DNA from 3 places in the Streptomyces sp. NPDC025273 genome. Region 3 is predicted to be linked to each of the others. Evidence: riboswitches for the same ligand, from Rfam matches in the RefSeq annotation. Region 3 holds a riboswitch; each other region holds the start of a gene.

Region 1 (5,675 bases), on a different contig from region 3:
GGACGGTGAGGGGACGGTGCGGCGCTGCCACTTCGTCCGGGCCGAGCTGGGCAACCTCTATGACGGCAGCTACCGGCGCTCCCTCGGCCCCCGCGGCTGCCCGGTCGAGGTGTGCGACTGTCACATCGGTTACGTGCACCTGGAGACGCTGCCGCTGTACGACGTGTTCGCGGGCGGTGTGCTGGAGCGGATACCCGCCCGTCGGCAGACCGTCGCGCTGTCGCCGGTCAGGCTCGCGGAGCGGCGCCCGGGCCCGGCGGACGCACCATGAAGACGTCGACCGGGTCCTGGGCCTCCTGGACGAATCCGTGTCGCTCGTAGAGCCTGCGGGCGGCGCTGCCGCGCAGGACGTTCAGCCGTACGGCCACACCCTCCCGGTCGGCGTCCTCCAGCACCGCGCGCAGCACGGCGGATCCGAGACCCCGGCCCTGGTGGTGCGGTGTCAGGTAGAAGTGCTCCAGCAGCTTCCCGTCGGCGGCGGGCCGGACCGTGACACATCCCGCGAACTCACCGCCGGCCATGACGAGGGAGGTGTAGCGCGTGGTGAACGCATCCCGCAGCCGCTGCCGCACCCGGTGCTCGTCGTAGCGCCCGAGCCGCTCCAGGTCCGCGCGCATGACGAGGGCCCGCAGCTCCGCGACCGCCTCGACGTCCTCGGCCCGCGCGGCGCGCAGCACCCACTGCGCGCCGGGCGCCGGACCGGACGGCGCGCAGGCCACCGGGTCCGGTACCGCACTGTCCGTCAGGGGACTCACAGCGGCAGCAGGTCGGGGCGCTTGGCCTCGACATGGTCGCCGGAGGACTCGCCGCGCAGCCGCCGTCCGATCCACGGCACGAGGTACTCACGCGCCCAGTGGATGTCGTCGCGCCGCACCTCGAACGTCCCTCGCTGCGCCTGCGGCGGCCACACCTGGTCGGGGTCGGCCGGTACGTCGAGTCCCAGGACCTGGGCGGCGCGCAGCGCGACCCGGGTGTGCCCCTCGGGCGAGAGATGCAGCCGGTCGTCGTCCCAGGCGCGCCTGTCCTGCACGGACCGCAGCGACCACAGGTCCAGGACCGGGCAGTCGTAGCGGTCGGCGATGGACCGGACATGGGCGGTGTACGTGGCGATCTTGCCGCGCAGGTGCCGGAGCACCGGAACGTGACGGGTGTCGAAGCCGGTGGTGACCATGACGGTGCCGACCACCCGCGTCAGTTCGGCGACCGCGCGCTCGAAGCGCTCCGCGACGTCGTCCGGGTCGGAGCCGGGCCGGATGATGTCGTTGCCGCCCGCGCAGAAGCTCACCAGATCCGGTGCCAGCTCCTTGGCGCGGGGGACCTGTTCCTCGACTATCTGGTCGAGGAGGCGTCCGCGTACGGCGAGATTGGCGTACCGGAAGTTCCCGTGCGGGCCGGCCGCCGCCGCGGGGACCGTGAGCTGGTCCGCGAGGATGACCGCGAACCGGTCGGCCCAGCCGAGGGGTCTCCCGTCGGGGCCGGGGTCCCCGACACCTTCGGTGAAGCTGTCGCCAATCGCTGCGTACGACCCGATGATGCCTCGTCGTGTGTTTCTCGAATCGTCTGCCACAAGCGCATATCCTGCACCTTCGAATGTGACCTACGCGACCGTAATACAGGGTTGACGGGTGGTGAGAAAGACCACCCGGTCAGGTTTTGGTAAAGCCGGAACAGAAGAGGGGCGGCGCGCCGCCGCGCACCGCCCCTTTTCTCCGCGTCACATGAGGACACTCATGCCGGACGCCTGCCCGGAGACGCTCAGATGGAGACCCCGTGCGAGCGCAGGTAGGCGATCGGGTCGACGTCGGAGCCGTAGCTCGGGCCGGTGCGGACCTCGAAGTGGAGGTGCGGGCCGGTGGAGTTGCCGGTGGAGCCGGAGAGGCCGATCTGCTGGCCGCCGGTGACGGTCTGGCCGGCGGAGACGCCGAGCGACGACAGGTGGGCGTACTGGGAGTACATGCCGTCGCTGTGCTGGATGACGACCTCGTTTCCGTACGAACCGCTCCAGCCGGCCGAGACCACGGTGCCCGGGCCGATGGACCGGATGCTGGTGCCGGAGGCGGCCTGGAAGTCGGATCCCGTGTGGTAGCCGCTGGACCAGCTGGCACCGGAGGCGCGGTACGGGGTGGTGACGTTGGCACCGGCGACCGGGGAGGCCCAGCCGGAGCTGTTGCCCTCGGAAGCAGCGGTGGAGTCGGCGGCGTTGGCGACCGTCGTCGTCTTCCTCTCGGCCGGGGCGGTCGGCTCGGGAGCCGGCTCGGCCTTCGAGGGCGCGGCCTTGGAGGGGGCGGCCTTCGGCGCGGACTGCGTGGCCGGACCGGACGCCTTGGCGCCGAGGGTCAGCTTCATGCCCGGGAAGATCAGGCTCGGGTTGTCGCCGACGACCTCGCGGTTGTCCTTGTACAGCTTCTCCCAGCCGCCCTTGAGCTTCTGGTCTGCCGCGATCTTCGACAGGTAGTCGCCCGGGACCACGGAGTACGTCTTCGGGGCGCTCTGCTTCTTCGCCACCGAGGCGGCGGGCGTGCTGTGCGCCGCAGCGGCGGCGGACTTGGCGGCAGGCGCGGCCTGGTCCGCCGCGTGCGCGCCGGTGGCGCCGATCAGCGGAAGAGCGAGAACGGCGCCGCCGGTCCCGACGGCGAGGACACCGCGGGAGATCGGGCCGGTCCTGGTACGACGGTGCTTACCCTTTGCGGGCATGGGGAATTCCTCTCCGGCGCCTACGAGGTGAGCTGTCGGATTCGGGCTGGAGATGCCCGGTCGCGCTGGACGCGACTTGACCCCGAGCCGTTCCGGATCACTCCGGTCGGCGGCTTACCTGGTTCCCCCGCTCCTGCCACACGTTGGTCGGTGCGGATTCCGGGCGGCGGCAGGATTAGGCGTTCCGTCCGGATTGACCGTGACCGTAAGCGAGCCAGGACGCCGGGAACAAGCCGTCGGTTGCGAACCGGAATCCGCTCCGCATTTCCCGACCGGAATTCCGGTCACACTCCGTGGATTACGGATCTTGGCTTTCCGCGCAGAGTCCGGAATACCCGCATCCGATTCCGCCACACACCGTCACGGATATGATCCCGCTCACCTGCCGCCCACCATCTCCCGCACAAGCAGGGCATGTTCCGCTAAATACGCCAATCCGGACATCACGCCGCTTCCCTCCCTTTTGAGCCGAGCCGAAAACGGGACGAAGGCCGAGACGGTTGCCCGATGAATGCATGTCGTATCGTCGCGAGCGTGCCCTCGTCGGCGAGCGGCGCCGACGCCAGACACTCCAGGAGTCCTTGTGACGCAACTGCCAGAGGTTCCGTCGACCGACACCGAGCTGACCGGTGTCCGCAATTTCCGCGATGTGGGCGGGCTCCCGACCGTGGACGGCCGGAAGGTGCGGCACGGGCGCCTCTACCGCAGTGGACACCTGGCGCACGCCACCGAGGCCGACGCCGCCTTCCTCGCCGGCCTCGGCCTGCACACGGTCTTCGACTTCCGCAACGCGGCGGACCACAAGCTCGACGGCCACGACGTGGAACTGCCCGGCGTCCGGAATGTGAGCATTCCGCTCTCCGACCCGGCCGACGGCGCCGAGTTCTGGCGGCTCGTGCGCGACGGGAACATCCAGCAGTTGCGTTCGATCCTCGCCGACGGCAAGGGGACGGACCGCATGATCGCCTCGTACCGGTCGATCATCAGGGACCGTACGGCCGAGCACAGCCGGGTGCTGCACGCGCTGGCCGAGGACAGCGTGCCCGCGCTGATGCACTGCGCCGCGGGCAAGGACAGGGCCGGCCTCTCGATCGCGGTCTCACTGCTGGCCGTCGGCGTCGAGAGGGAAGCCATCGAGGCCGACTACCTGAAGTCCGACCACGCGCACCGCCGCTACAGGGTGCGGCGCAGCGACACCTCGTCGGCGGGGATGTCGGACGAGGTGATGGAGCTGCTCAATCCGCTGTTCGCCGCGCACTCCGACTACCTCGACGCCGCTTTCACGACGATCGAGGAGACCTGGGGCAGCACGGACCGCTACCTCTCCGAGGGTCTGAGGCTCACCCCCGTGACCCGCGAGAGGCTGCGCGAGCGTCTCGTCGAGGACGCCTAGGACCGGCGCGGCGGGTCAGCCCTTCGCCGTGCGCGGCCGGCCGTCGCCGGGGGCCGAGCGGGTCAGCCCTTGCCCGCCACGGTGAACAGGATGAAGAGGAAGGCCGCGATGACGTGCCCCGCCACCAGGTACGCGAAGAGCCGGATGACCACACCGCGGGGCATCTTCCGCTCCTGCGAGTCCGCGCCCTTCTCCCTGCGCGGGGTGAGCGGGTCGTAGTCTGTTGAATCGGACATGACAGTCCTCTCTTTCGACCGCTCGGGCCGAGGTGGACGAAGGGGGTGCGGGACGATGGGGCGGGCGGGGTTCACACGCGGTGGACCTCGTCGCCCAGACAGAGTTCGGCGGCGGGACTCTGCAACAGCGTGTGGACGAACAGCAGCCGCACGCCTCCGCGGTCGAGCGCGGCGATCCGGTGCGGAGTGAGTGAGTCGTAGTGCGCGCTGTCACCGGCCTCGAGGTCGTGCACGGTCTCCCCCAGGACCACCCGCAACCGCCCGTCGAGGACGTACAGCCATTCCTCTCCGGGATGAACACGCACGAGATCGCTCTGGGCTCCGTACGGGACGCTCACCCGCAGCGCCTGCATGGCGCGGCCCGGTGCGCCGGCCTGGTGGTACAGCCAGCCGTCGGCCTCCGTGCCCGTGGAGGCGGCAGTGCCGGTGGAGGCGGCAGTGCCGGAACCCCCTGGGGAGGGGGGCCTCCCGAACGTCCTCCCCGAGGAGCCACCCACGGCACCGCCGCGGACGATCGCGTCACGTTCGGGCGGCATCTCGCCGAGGAGCTCGGAGACCGTCGTACCGTAGATGCGGGCGAGTCCGAGCAGCATGGGCAGCGAGGGCTGCCTGCGGCCCGTCTCGAGCCGGGAGAGGTGCGCCGGGGAGAGCCCGGCCCGCCCGGCGGCGGTCTCCAGGGTGAGACCTCGGTCGCGACGCAGGTCGCGCAGGCGTGGCGCGACCCCCGGCAGCTCGTCGGCCACCCCTCCTTCGGGAGGATTCATACCTCCATTGAGCCAGGATCTTTCCTCTCAGGCAAATTTCTTACCCCAGAGGCAAAACATCCGGTGCTCAGCGGTGGGCGACCGCCTGCTTCACCAACGTCCTGCCGAAGTCCCACATCAGCCCGCCCCCGCTGTGCGCGTCGTCCATGACGGCCGTGAAGGCGGTCACGAAGCGGTCCACCTCCCGCTCGCCGATGACCAGCGGCGGGATCAGCTTGATCACCTCCAGATGATCGCCGGAGACCTGCGTGAGGATCCGGTGCTTCTGCAGCAGCGGAACCACCACCATCTGCGCGAAGAGCCCTTTCCGGGCCGCCTGCAGCATCGTCCAACGGCTACGGAGTTTCAGCGAGGAGGGCCGGCCGAACTCGATGCCGATCATCAGCCCCCGCCCGCGGACCTCGTGGAGCAGCTCGTAGTGGCCGACGAGTGCCGCGAGCCGTTCCCGCAGGAGGTCTCCGGTGCGGCGGGCGTTCGCGACGGTCTCCTCGTCCTCCATCACGGCGAGCACCGCGAGTCCGGCCGCCATGGCCTGGGCGTTCGACCCGAAGCTCGCGGAGTGGACGAGGACGCGGTCCATGGAGGAGT
Region 2 (5,675 bases), on a different contig from region 3:
CGCCGCCGTGCTCCTCGCGGCCGGCGCACCCGGACACCGACATGCACTGCCCGGCGCCCGGGTAGTCATTCAGCAGCCCGCCCTGGACGAGCCGGTGCGGGGCCAGCCCTCCGATCTCGAGATCGAAGCACGCGAGTTGGTGCGTGTGCGCGAGACGCTCACCGCCATGCCGGCCCGTCACACCGGGCGTTGTACGCAGGACATCAGTGCCGCCATCGAGCGGGACACCATCCTCGACGCCCCGGCCGCCCAGGCGTACGGACTCGTGGACCACGTCATGGAGAACCGCACCCCGTCCCAGCCGCCGCACCCCGCGAGGTGAATCCCGATGCATTCCCCCCAGCTCCCGCCGCTGCCCGCCCTGACCCGCGCCGAGGCCCAGTTCATCGACTGCTACCTGGAAGTGCTCGACCAGGTCGGCCGGATCAATCCGGCCCGCGGCAGCGACACGTACGGGGCGCTCAGGGCCGCACAGGCGCTGGCCTCCCGCGCGGCCTCCCTCCGCGACGCCCTCGTCGTCATGCACGAGCGGGGCGAGGCGCAGATCCACGCGGCCACGCTGGCGCGGGCGCTGCGGCTGCTGGACGGGGAGCGGCGCGCGGGACGGGTCACCATGCCCCCCGCCCGGTCGAGTTGACGGGCGCCCCGCCCGACTCCCCCGGACCAACGGCCCTTCCGGGCCCGTTCACGACACGCCCGACGGGACGCCCAGATTTCCTCGCTCGTTCGGCGTAGGCGGTCCCCCGCACGAGGGACAGCTCAACTTGCGGACGCGCGCGGACACTGAGCGGAATATGTCGTTCCGCCGCTGGTACGGGGCTGGTCGGCAGGCGCCGCCGAAGCCCTGGATCCATCCCGTCCACCTGAATGGATCAGTCGTGACGACTCTCACATAACGCCGTTTCAGCTCGGAAATCCGGCCGTACGTGAGTAAAGATCCCTGGGACGACAAGCCCCCGCCACCGCGGCGGGGCGGTCCGGGCGGACGCCGAGTCCTGCCGCTGTCCGGATGCCTGGTCGACAGAAGTGGATCGGCAGGAGTGGAGGACCCGAGCACATCGGGCCGACCGGACATCCGGACGGCCCTCGGGGTGAAGCCGCCGTGTGCGGCCGGGCAACTTCGCCAGCCCGAACCCGACAGGTCATCCTTCACAGGCGGCTGACGAAGGGTTGCGCATGACTGCGCAGGTTCATGTCCCGTCTCTGCTCGCCCGGGCCGGAACGGCCTCGGTTCTCACCGTCGCCCTCGGCGCCACCATGCTCGCCCCCGGCCTCGTCAACGACGCCGAGGCCGCGGCCCACTCGACGAAGGCACTCAAGATCGCCGCCTCGAAGAAGGGATCGCCCTACGGCTACGGCGCCACAGGCCCCCACCGGTTCGACTGTTCGGGCCTGACGCTCTACTCGTTCAAGAAGGCGGGCAAGAAACTCCCCCGCACGGCCCAGCAGCAGTACAACAAGACCCGCCACATCACCGGATCGCAGCGACAACGCGGCGACCTGGTCTTCTTCCACGCGGGCCGCACTGTCTACCACGTGGGCATCTACGCCGGCGGAGGGAAGATCTGGCACTCACCGAAGACCGGGGCCGTGGTCCGGCTGGAGAAGATCTGGTCGAAGAACGTCTGGTACGGGAGGGTCCGCTGACGGCCGCACCCACCAGGATCAGTGCAGCAAGGGCCCGGTCACCAGTACGAGCCCCAGCGCGGTGAGCGCCGCGCCGCTGCCGCCCTCGACGGCGCGGGCGGTACGCGGCCGGCGGAGCCACCGGCCGAGACGGTCCACCAGCAGGGCCACGGCCGGGAACGGGACGAGCGCCGGCAGTACGACCACCGAGGCCGGCAGCCGAGTCCTGGTGCGAATCCCCCGGCTACGCGCTGGTCAGCGCCGGGCTCGGCGTGGCGGTGGTGCCGGAGATGGTCGCTTCGATGTCCCCGGCCCCACTCGCCGTACGCCGGCTGGAACCCGCGGCCTTCCGGCGGACGATCTCCGTGGTGCACAGGGATGATCGCGATACCGCTGTCGCGACCACGTCGAGGGCCCTGCTCCGCGGCGGCTTCGGCCGGGCGGCAGGTGCGCAATGACCACGGGTGTGCACGCCGTGGTCGGGTCCGCACAGGAGATCTGGTCCGCGCCGGAAGGCGGGCCCTCACCGGACGCGAGGTCTGGGCGGGACGTCAGGTCTGTGCGGGGACGGACCAGGGAAGGACGATCGATACGGTCTTACCGCCGTCCGGGGTGGGACTGACGCCGAGCCGCCCCCCGCACTCCTTGGCCAGGGCCCGGATGATCACCATGCCGCGGCCGTTGTCCTGCTGTACCGCCGCGGGCAGCCGCTGGGGCCAGCGCGGGTGACTGTCCGTCACACCGAGGTAGAGCTCCACGTCCCGGTCGAGTCGGAGCTCCACCGTGAAGGTGGGCGACTGCCCGAAGGTGTGCTGGACGGCGTTGGTGGCGAGTTCCGAGACGATCAGCCGGATGACGTCGGCGGCTTCGGTGCTGTCCGGCAGGCCCCATTCGGCAAGCACCCTGGCCACATGTCTCCGGGCCGCGGATACCGAGACGGGATCGCTCGGCAGAGTGAAGGATGCTTCCTGATGGTCTGCCATGGCGACGCCGTCCCTTCCCGCCCGGACCGACCCGCGATCGGCCTGGATTGTGCTTCGCGTCAGACTGCCACCGATGCTGCCCTCCGTAACAGCGATCCACCAAGATATGCATATATCTGTCGCTCGATACGGTGAAATCGGCACCGTAAGCCCCGTACGGGCGCGACACTGGCCCCTTTCCGAGCCGACCCGGTACGGGCCCGGCTCCCCGTCCATCGGAAGGAGGCCGGCATGCGGCACGGCCCTGTCGTACGCCGTCGGAAGCTCGGCGAGGAACTGCGCGGCCTGCGCCACGGTTCAGGACTCACGAGCCGTGAAGCGGCCCGGCTGCTGGGCTGGCACCAGTCGAAGGTGAGCCGGATCGAGACGGGTGCGAGCGGGGTGAAGCCGGCCGACGTGACCCGGTTACTGGACGCCTACGGAGTCGACGACGTACAGCTCCGTACGCTGCTGCAGACGCTCGCGGGCCCGGCGGGCGGGGGCGGCAGCGGGTGGTGGCACGCCTATCGCGGTCTCATCCCGCCCCAGTACCGCGACTTCATCAGTCTGGAGTCCCAGGCCGGCGCCGCTCGGACCCTCGAGACGTCGGTGGTGCCGGGACTGCTGCAGACCGCCGACTACGCACGGGCGGTGACCCGGTCCTCCCTCGACGGGCTGCCGCCCGCTCAGCTGGACTCCCTGGTGGAGGTCCGGCTCGCCCGGCAAGGAGTGCTGCACGCGCCCAGACCGCTCCAGTTGAGTGCGGTGCTCGACGAGGCCGCCGTACGGCGGGGCGTCGGTGGTCCCCGGGTCATGCGGAATCAGCTGCGCCATCTGGTGATGATGGCCCAATTGCCCCATGTGCGACTGCAGTTACTTCCGTTCGAGGCGGGTAGCTACATCGGCCTCACCGGCCCCTTCGTCATCTTCTCTTTTCCGACAGCTTCCGATCTGGATGTGGTCGTTCTTGACCATTTGACGAGTAGTCTCTATCTGGAGCGGAGAGAGGACCTTGAGGCGTACAGCTCGGCGTTCCGCACGATGCAGGATCACGCGTTGTCGCCGGAGCGTTCGCTGGATCTCATCGCCGCAGTCGGCCGCGGCGGTTGACCGGACCTTCAGACTGCCCGAGGGGGGCACGATGTCCGACCGTCTTGCACAACCCGCTCTCCGGTGGCGGCGCAGCAGCCGCAGCACCGGGATGAACAACTGTGTGGAAGCCGCGCCGCTGGGCGACGACCAGCTCGCCGTACGGGACTCCAAGGACGTGCACCTGCCTCCGTTGCGTTTCACCGCGACGGCCTGGACGTCCTTCGTGTCCAGCCTGCGGGAGCACCGGGAGGGCTGACGAGGTCAGCAGGCCGGATCGGGCGCCCACGTCACGATCGTGGCCACCGCGGCCGCGATCTCCTCTCGTGTCAGGTCGGCCCGTGCGGTCAGCCGCAGCCGGGAGATCCCGTCCGGGACGGACGGCGGCCGGAAGCACCCCACCGCGAGACCCGCCGAGCGGCAGTCCGCGGCCCAGCGCACCGCCGCCTCGGCCGACGGCGCGCGCACGGACACGACAGCCGCGTCGGGGCGCACGGCGGTGAGCCCGGCCGCTGTGAGCCGGTCGTACAGCTCGGTGGCGACGGCCCGGGCCCTGCCCGCCCGTTCCGGTTCCCGGCGCAGCAGCCGCAGACCGCCCAGGGCGGCACCCGCGGCCGCCGGTGCGAGACCGGTGTCGAAGATGAAGGTCCGGGCCGTGTTGACCAGATGGTCGACGACCCGGGCCGGGCCGAGGACCGCCCCGCCCTGGCTGCCGAGGGACTTGGAGAGGGTGAGTGTGGCCACGACGCCCTCGCCGCCAGCGAGTCCGGTGGCGGCGAGCGCACCTCGTCCGCCCTCGCCCAGCACGCCGAGTCCGTGGGCGTCGTCGACGAGGAGGGCCGCTCCCCCGTCCCGGCAGGCCTCGGCGAGCGCGGTCAGTGGGGCGGCGTCGCCGTCCACCGAGAAGACGGAGTCGGTGACGGCCAGCGCCCGTCCGCCGTGGGTGCGGAGCTCCTTGCGCACGGCAGCGGGATCCGCGTGCGGGACGACGGCGGTCGCCGCACGGGAGAGCCGGCATCCGTCGACGATCGAGGCGTGGTTTCCCGCGTCGGACACGATCAGCGAGCCGGGTCCGGTGAGCGCGGTGAGGACGGCGAGGTTGGCGGCGTAACCGGACGAGAGGACGAGGGCGGCTTCGAAGCCGCAGAAATCCGCCAGCTCGCGTTCGAGTTCGGCGTGCAGCTCGGTGGATCCGGTGACCAGCCTCGAGCCGGTGGCACCCGCTCCCCACCGGCGGGAGGCCTCGGCTGCGGCCGAGGTGACCTCGGGGTGGCGTGCGAGGCCGAGATAGTCGTTGCTCGCGAGGTCCAGCAGTTCCGATTCGGCGGGCCTGGGGCGCAGGGTCCGGACGAGCCCGGCGGCGGCCCGGCGGCGGGCCTCGTCATCGATCCAGTCGAACGGGGCGAAGGACATGGGGGCGGTCCCTTTTGTAGGCAGCTCACAGACCCTAGCGGGGTGCGCAGCAGGTCAGGGTGTGGCAATACACACACCCTCGGCCACCTCTGCTGTCCGGTTCCTCCTTGGCCGAAGGCGGTGCCGTACGTCAGGATCGGGGCCATGGACCTGCTGAACACGCTGGTGGACAAGGGGCTGCGGCGCGAACTGCCGACCCGTGAAGAAGCGCTCGCCGTGCTGGCGACCTCCGACGACGACCTGCTCGACGTGGTGGCCGCGGCCGGAAAGGTGCGCCGTCAGTGGTTCGGGCGGCGCGTGAAGCTCAACTATCTGGTGAACCTGAAGTCCGGGCTCTGCCCCGAGGACTGCTCGTACTGTTCGCAGCGGCTCGGTTCCAAGGCGGGGATCCTCAAGTACACCTGGCTGAAGCCGGACGAGGCGACGAAGGCCGCCGCCGCCGGAGTGGCCGGCGGCGCGAAGCGCGTGTGCCTCGTGGCGAGCGGGCGGGGGCCGACGGACCGGGACGTCGACCGGGTCTCGCAGACGATCGAGGCGATCAAGGAGCAGCACGAGGACGTGGAGGTGTGCGCCTGCCTCGGCCTG
Region 3 (5,675 bases):
AGAGCGCCAGCCGGACGGCGGGGTCGATGCCGCCGCTGCGGTACTGCGCCGCGGCGAACGAACCGAGCGCGTCGCGGGCGGCGTTGAGGCGGCCGGTCCTGCGTGCGGCCTCGTCGCGCAGCGTGTCGAGGGACTTCGCTGACGCGGTCGCCTTCTCCTTCGCGCCGTTGTACTTCTCGGTCGCGACCTCGGCATCGTGGTAGAGCCGGTCCACCTTGGCCCTGACCTGGGCCGGGGAGAGCTGGGGCTCGGCCTGGGCGGCACCTTCGAGGGCGGTCGCGGTCGCCGCCCCGGCGAGGGCCAGGGTGGCTGCGGTCCGGGCAGCAGGCCCGGTGAACAGGCGCTGCTTGGGCTTGCGGTGAGCGGCTTTGCGATGGGCGGCCACGAGGGCGTGGGTCCTTCCGTTCGACTGCCCGCCGGGGGGTACCGGCCGGCCCGCCGAGGGTCCCCGGCGAGCCACCGAAGGGGGAGTGGCCCACCGCCGGATGTCCTGGCGGGGCGACCGGGGTACCGCCGGGTACGGGGGCGGCGGTGGGGAATCGGTCACCTGGGAGGGACGCTAGACCCGAGGCGCGAGTAAGAGGCGTAATGACAGCTATTGCCTCAATGTGACGTTTCGTTTTCTCGGAGTGATCGGAAAGATCGACCGGAGTCCGGCAATTCGCACCAGGTGTGAGTGAGCTCGTAGGGAAGTCCTACCTGGCCGAAGAGTGGTGATATGCCCGCGGCTAGGCTGCGGCCATGGACGTACTCATCAATGTCTTCGTGGCCCTGCACATCATCGGTATCGCCTCCCTGCTGGGCGGCTTCCTGACCCAGATGAAGGCCATGGGGGCGGGCACGGCACGCTTCGTGCCCGCCATGCTGCACGGTGCGCTGACCATGCTGGTCACGGGCGTCGCCCTCGTCGGGCTCGACCAGGCCGACGACCGGACGGTGAACAACGTCAAGATCGGCATCAAGCTGATGGTCCTGATCGTGATCCTGGCGCTCGTGTACGTGAGGCGGGACGAGGAGAAGGCCGGCAAGGGCGAGTTCGCCGCCGTCGGAGGGCTGACGGTCGCCAACGTCTTCATCGCCACGCTCTGGACCTGAGCCGGCTCCCGTACCCGCCTGTCTCTCCGCGGGGCGGGCGTACGGCCCCGTACGCCCGCCCTCCGTGCGTCCGTGCGCTATGCCGGGCGCACGCTGCCGTAGATCGGCATGGAGTAGATCGACTCCTCACGGACGTTCGTGCCGGGCTTCGGAGCGTGGATCATCATGCCGTCGCCCTTGTAGATGCCGACGTGGCTGATGTCGTCGTAGAAGAAGACCAGGTCCCCCGGCTGCAGATCCGCCGTGGCCACCCGGGTGCCGACCTCCACCTGGTCCCAGGTCGTCCGGGGCAGGGTGACGTCCGCGGCCCTCCAGGCGGCCTGGGTGAGGCCTGAGCAGTCGTACGAGGCCGGGCCCGTCGCCCCCCAGACGTACGGCTTGCCGATCTGGGCCCGGGCGAAGGCCAGGACCTTGTCGGCCTTGGACGCGTAGCCGCTGTCGGAGCCCGTCTCGTCACCCGTTCCGGTGCCGGGGCCCGCCTCCTCCTTCGGGGCCGCCTCCTCGGCGGCCCGGTCGGCCTCCGCCTTCGCGGCGGCCTGCTGACGCGCGAGCTCCTCCGCCTTGCGCTCGGCCTCCGCCGCCTTCTCGCGCTCCAGCTCCGCGAGGCGTGCCTTCTCCTCGGTGGTCAGCTTCGACAGCAGTGAGCGCGCCTCGGTGAGCTTGCTCTGCACCTGTTGCTTGCTGGTGCGGAGCGTCGCCTGCGACTCGGTCAGCGTCTCCAGGCTCTTCGTCGCCTCGACCCGCTTCGCCGCCGCCTCGTTCTGCTGCGTACGGAAGTCGGCGACCGCCTTCTGCTGCCGGCTGGTCATCCGCGCCATCAGCTGGTCCTGGTCGAAGTACGCCTGCGGGTCGTCCGCGAGGAAGAACGTCGCCGTCGGGGCGATCGCGCCGCCCCGGTACTGGGCGGCCGCGTAGTGGCCCAGCTCCCGGCGCGTCTCGTTGAGCTTGTCGGCCCGCTCGGCCGCGGCCTCCAGCAGCACGTCGACCTCGGAGCGCTGCTGTGCGGACGCGGTCTTCGCCTTGTTGTACTGCTGCGTCGCCGTGCCCGCCTGGCGGTACAGGTCGTCGACCTTCTTCCGCACTTCCTCGATGCTGGGCCTGGGCGCAGCCGGGGCGGCCGTCGCGCTCTGCGTCGAGAGCAGGGTGACGGAGGCCAGTGCCGCCGTCGTGAGGCCGACGGCAGGGGTGGTGGTGCGCACCCGCGTGCGCGGCTTGCGATGCGATGCCAAGACCGGCATCTCCTTCCGTGGACCGCCTACCGGGTTAGCTGTCGGGTTCGGGCGGAACGGAAGGCTGCCCTACGGTCCTGGGGAACGGACCGATTCACCCCGGTACTGCGTGTGGGTCCCCGGTTCCGGCTCCCTCGAGGTCGGCACGGATTCGGCGGGGGTGCCCGCGCGGCGTGGGTCGCCTCAGAGGGGTACGGGTCACCCGTCGGAGCACGCTAGCCAACCCGTGGTGTCCCTGTGAAGGTTGATGTTCGATATGCCCGATACATTTCCGTGACCTCTCCGGACCGACGGTCCGCCGGGCGGTGACGGGCCCCGGATTCCTACGCACCGTGGGCGGCCCGTCTCCGTACGCGCACGGATCGGGCCCTCGTGCGGAATGCGGCCCCGGGCTGTCGGTCCGGCGGCCTAGACTCGTGAGGCGATGAGCAGCCTCTTTGACGACAGTTTCCTGACCGGCCTCCAGCAAGCGGACGAAGGCCCCCCGCCGCCCCCCGAGGACCACGCGCCCGAGGCGGTGCCGGAGGGTCTCTTCGAGGACGTCTTCGACACGCCTCCGCCGCCGCGTGACGCGTACTACCGCGACGGCGCCCCGCGCCCCGTGGTCGACCCCGCCGCGCTGCTCGACGGGCTGAACACCGAGCAGCGCGCCGCCGTCGTGCACGCCGGTTCCCCGCTGCTCATCGTGGCCGGGGCGGGCTCGGGCAAGACCCGGGTGCTGACCCACCGGATCGCGCACCTGCTGGCCGAGCGCGGGGTGCACCCGGGCCAGATCCTGGCGATCACCTTCACCAACAAGGCCGCCGGCGAGATGAAGGAACGCGTCGAGCAGCTCGTCGGCCCGCGTGCCCACGCCATGTGGGTCATGACCTTCCACAGCGCCTGCGTACGGATCCTGCGCCGCGAGTCGAAGCTCCTCGGCTTCACCTCGTCGTTCTCGATCTACGACGCCGCCGACTCCAAGCGGCTGATGGCGCTGGTCTGCCGCGATCTGGACCTCGACCCGAAGCGCTACCCGCCGAAGTCGTTCACGGCGAAGGTCTCGAACCTGAAGAACGAGCTGATCGACGAGGAGACCTTCGCCGGCCAGGCGTCCGACGGCTTCGAGAAGACGCTGGCGCAGGCCTACGCGCTCTACCAGGCGCGGCTGCGCGAGGCCAACGCGCTGGACTTCGACGACATCATCATGACGACGGTCCACCTGCTCCAGGCGTTCCCCGACGTCGCCGAGCACTACCGCCGCCGCTTCCGGCACGTCATGGTCGACGAGTACCAGGACACCAACCACGCGCAGTACACCCTCGTACGCGAGCTGGTGGGCCCGGCGGGCGAGGCCGACGCCCCGGGCGAGCTGTGCGTCGTCGGCGACGCGGACCAGTCGATCTACGCCTTCCGCGGTGCGACCATCCGCAACATCCTCCAGTTCGAGGAGGACTACCCGGACGCCACGACGATCATGCTGGAGCAGAACTACCGCTCCACGCAGACGATCCTGTCCGCGGCCAACGCCGTCATCGAGCGCAACGAGAGCCGCCGCCCCAAGAACCTCTGGACGAACGCGGGCGCCGGTACCCGGATCACCGGCTACGTCGCCGACACCGAGCACGACGAGGCGCAGTTCGTTGCCGACGAGATCGACCGGCTGACGGACGCCGGGGACGCGAAGGCGGGCGACGTCGCCGTCTTCTACCGTACGAACGCGCAGTCCCGTGTCTTCGAGGAGATCTTCATCCGCGTCGGGCTGCCCTACAAGGTCGTCGGCGGAGTGCGCTTCTACGAGCGCAAGGAGGTCAGGGACGTCCTGGCCTACCTCCGGGTGCTCGCCAACCCCGAGGACACCGTCCCGCTGCGCCGCATCCTCAACGTGCCCAAGCGGGGCATCGGCGACCGGGCCGAGGCGATGATCGACGCCCTGTCGCTGCGCGAGAAGATCTCCTTCCCGCAGGCGCTGCGCCGCGTCGACGAGGCGTACGGCATGGCGGCCCGGTCGGCCAACGCCGTGAAGCGGTTCAACACGCTGATGGAGGAGCTCCGCACGATCGTGGAGTCCGGTGCCGGACCGGCGGTCGTGCTGGAGGCGGTCATGGAGCGGACCGGCTACCTCGCCGAACTCCAGGCGTCCACGGACCCACAGGACGAGACCCGCATCGAGAACCTCCAGGAGCTCGCCGCCGTCGCCCTCGAGTTCGAGCAGGAGCGGGCGGAGGAGGAAGGGGCGGGCACGCTCGCCGAATTCCTGGAGAAGGTCGCGCTCGTCGCCGACTCCGACCAGATCCCGGACGAGGACGAGGACGGCTCGGGCGTCATCACGCTGATGACGCTGCACACGGCCAAGGGTCTCGAATTCCCGGTGGTGTTCCTGACCGGTATGGAGGACGGCGTCTTCCCGCACATGCGCGCGCTGGGTCAGGTGAAGGAGCTGGAGGAGGAACGCCGGCTCGCCTACGTGGGCATCACGCGGGCCCGCGAGCGGCTGTATCTGACCCGGGCCTCCATGCGCAGCGCCTGGGGACAGCCCTCGTACAACCCGCCGTCGCGGTTCCTGGAGGAGATCCCGGACCAGCATCTGGAGTGGAAGCGCAAGGGCCCGATGGCGGCCTCGGCGGGACCGACGTCGGGGATCACGTCGTCGTTGTCCTCCTCGCGCTCCAGGTCGGGCCCCTCGGGCTTCGCGACCCGGCGTACCGCGGACAAGCCGGTGGCCACCCTGGTGGTGGGGGACCGGGTCACGCACGACCAGTTCGGGCTGGGGACGGTGACGGCCGTCGAGGGGTTCGGCGACCAGGCGAAGGCCACGGTCGACTTCGGCGACGAGCGCCCGAAGAAGCTGCTGCTGCGGTACGCGCCCGTCGAGAAGCTCTAGGAGCCGGATCGGGACGGCTCAGGGGCCCGGATTCACGCCCGGGCCCCGGGGGGTTCAGCTCGGATTGAGGCCGTGACTGCGCAGCCACGCCAACGGGTCGATCGACGCACCGCCGCCGGGCCGTACCTCGAAGTGCAGGTGCGGGCCGGTGGAGTTGCCCGAGTCCCCCGCGTACCCGATGACGTCACCGGCCTTGACCGAACCGGAACGGATCTTCGCGGCGCTGAGGTGGCAGTACCAGGTCTCGGTGCCGTCGGCCGCGGTGACGATCACCATGTTCCCGTAGGCGCTGTTCAACTGGGTGCGGACGGTACCGTCGGTCGCCGCCATCACGGGGGTACCGAGGCCCACGGGGAAGTCGATGCCCGTGTGCGCGGACATCCAGTTCACGCCCGCCTGACCGTAGTAGGCGCTGAGACCGTGCTGACTGACCGGCAGGGCGAACTTGGGGCGTGCCGCCTCGCGGCGTGCGGCCTCGTCCTCACGCT

Evidence for each region. Region 3 has a riboswitch for cyclic di-AMP ahead of AB0F38_RS19165 (C40 family peptidase). Riboswitches for the same ligand answer to the same signal wherever they lie in the genome.
Region 1: another riboswitch for cyclic di-AMP. It lies ahead of AB0F38_RS20300 (LysM peptidoglycan-binding domain-containing M23 family metallopeptidase); the one in region 3 lies ahead of AB0F38_RS19165 (C40 family peptidase).
Region 2: another riboswitch for cyclic di-AMP. It lies ahead of AB0F38_RS22605 (C40 family peptidase); the one in region 3 lies ahead of AB0F38_RS19165 (C40 family peptidase).

Annotation. Positions count from the first base shown of each region.
Region 1 covers NZ_JBEZYP010000012.1:15,026-20,700, forward strand. The annotation lists gene AB0F38_RS20285 (STM4011 family radical SAM protein) at 1-271, shown strand, start outside; gene AB0F38_RS20290 (GNAT family N-acetyltransferase) at 228-677, opposite strand; gene AB0F38_RS20295 (SGNH/GDSL hydrolase family protein) at 752-1,567, opposite strand; gene AB0F38_RS20300 (LysM peptidoglycan-binding domain-containing M23 family metallopeptidase) at 1,756-2,694, opposite strand; cyclic di-AMP (ydaO/yuaA leader) riboswitch at 2,699-2,870, opposite strand; gene AB0F38_RS20305 (tyrosine-protein phosphatase) at 3,278-4,087, shown strand; gene AB0F38_RS20310 (DUF6126 family protein) at 4,150-4,323, opposite strand; gene AB0F38_RS20315 (XRE family transcriptional regulator) at 4,395-5,087, opposite strand; gene AB0F38_RS20320 (aspartate aminotransferase family protein) at 5,155-5,675, opposite strand, start outside.
Region 2 covers NZ_JBEZYP010000014.1:93,518-99,192, forward strand. The annotation lists partial or broken gene AB0F38_RS22595 (ATP-dependent Clp protease proteolytic subunit) at 1-322, shown strand, start outside; gene AB0F38_RS22600 (hypothetical protein) at 329-637, shown strand; cyclic di-AMP (ydaO/yuaA leader) riboswitch at 1,001-1,173, shown strand; gene AB0F38_RS22605 (C40 family peptidase) at 1,177-1,647, shown strand; partial or broken gene AB0F38_RS22610 (LysE family translocator) at 1,666-1,854, opposite strand; partial or broken gene AB0F38_RS22615 (LysR substrate-binding domain-containing protein) at 1,857-2,084, shown strand; gene AB0F38_RS22620 (ATP-binding protein) at 2,178-2,609, opposite strand; gene AB0F38_RS22625 (helix-turn-helix transcriptional regulator) at 2,841-3,698, shown strand; gene AB0F38_RS22630 (DUF397 domain-containing protein) at 3,730-3,936, shown strand; gene AB0F38_RS22635 (8-amino-7-oxononanoate synthase) at 3,942-5,090, opposite strand; gene bioB (biotin synthase BioB) at 5,235-5,675, shown strand, end outside.
Region 3 covers NZ_JBEZYP010000010.1:258,069-263,743, reverse strand. The annotation lists gene AB0F38_RS19175 (C40 family peptidase) at 1-385, opposite strand, end outside; gene AB0F38_RS19170 (hypothetical protein) at 742-1,095, shown strand; gene AB0F38_RS19165 (C40 family peptidase) at 1,173-2,333, opposite strand; cyclic di-AMP (ydaO/yuaA leader) riboswitch at 2,332-2,491, opposite strand; gene pcrA (DNA helicase PcrA) at 2,749-5,187, shown strand; gene AB0F38_RS19155 (peptidoglycan DD-metalloendopeptidase family protein) at 5,242-5,675, opposite strand, start outside.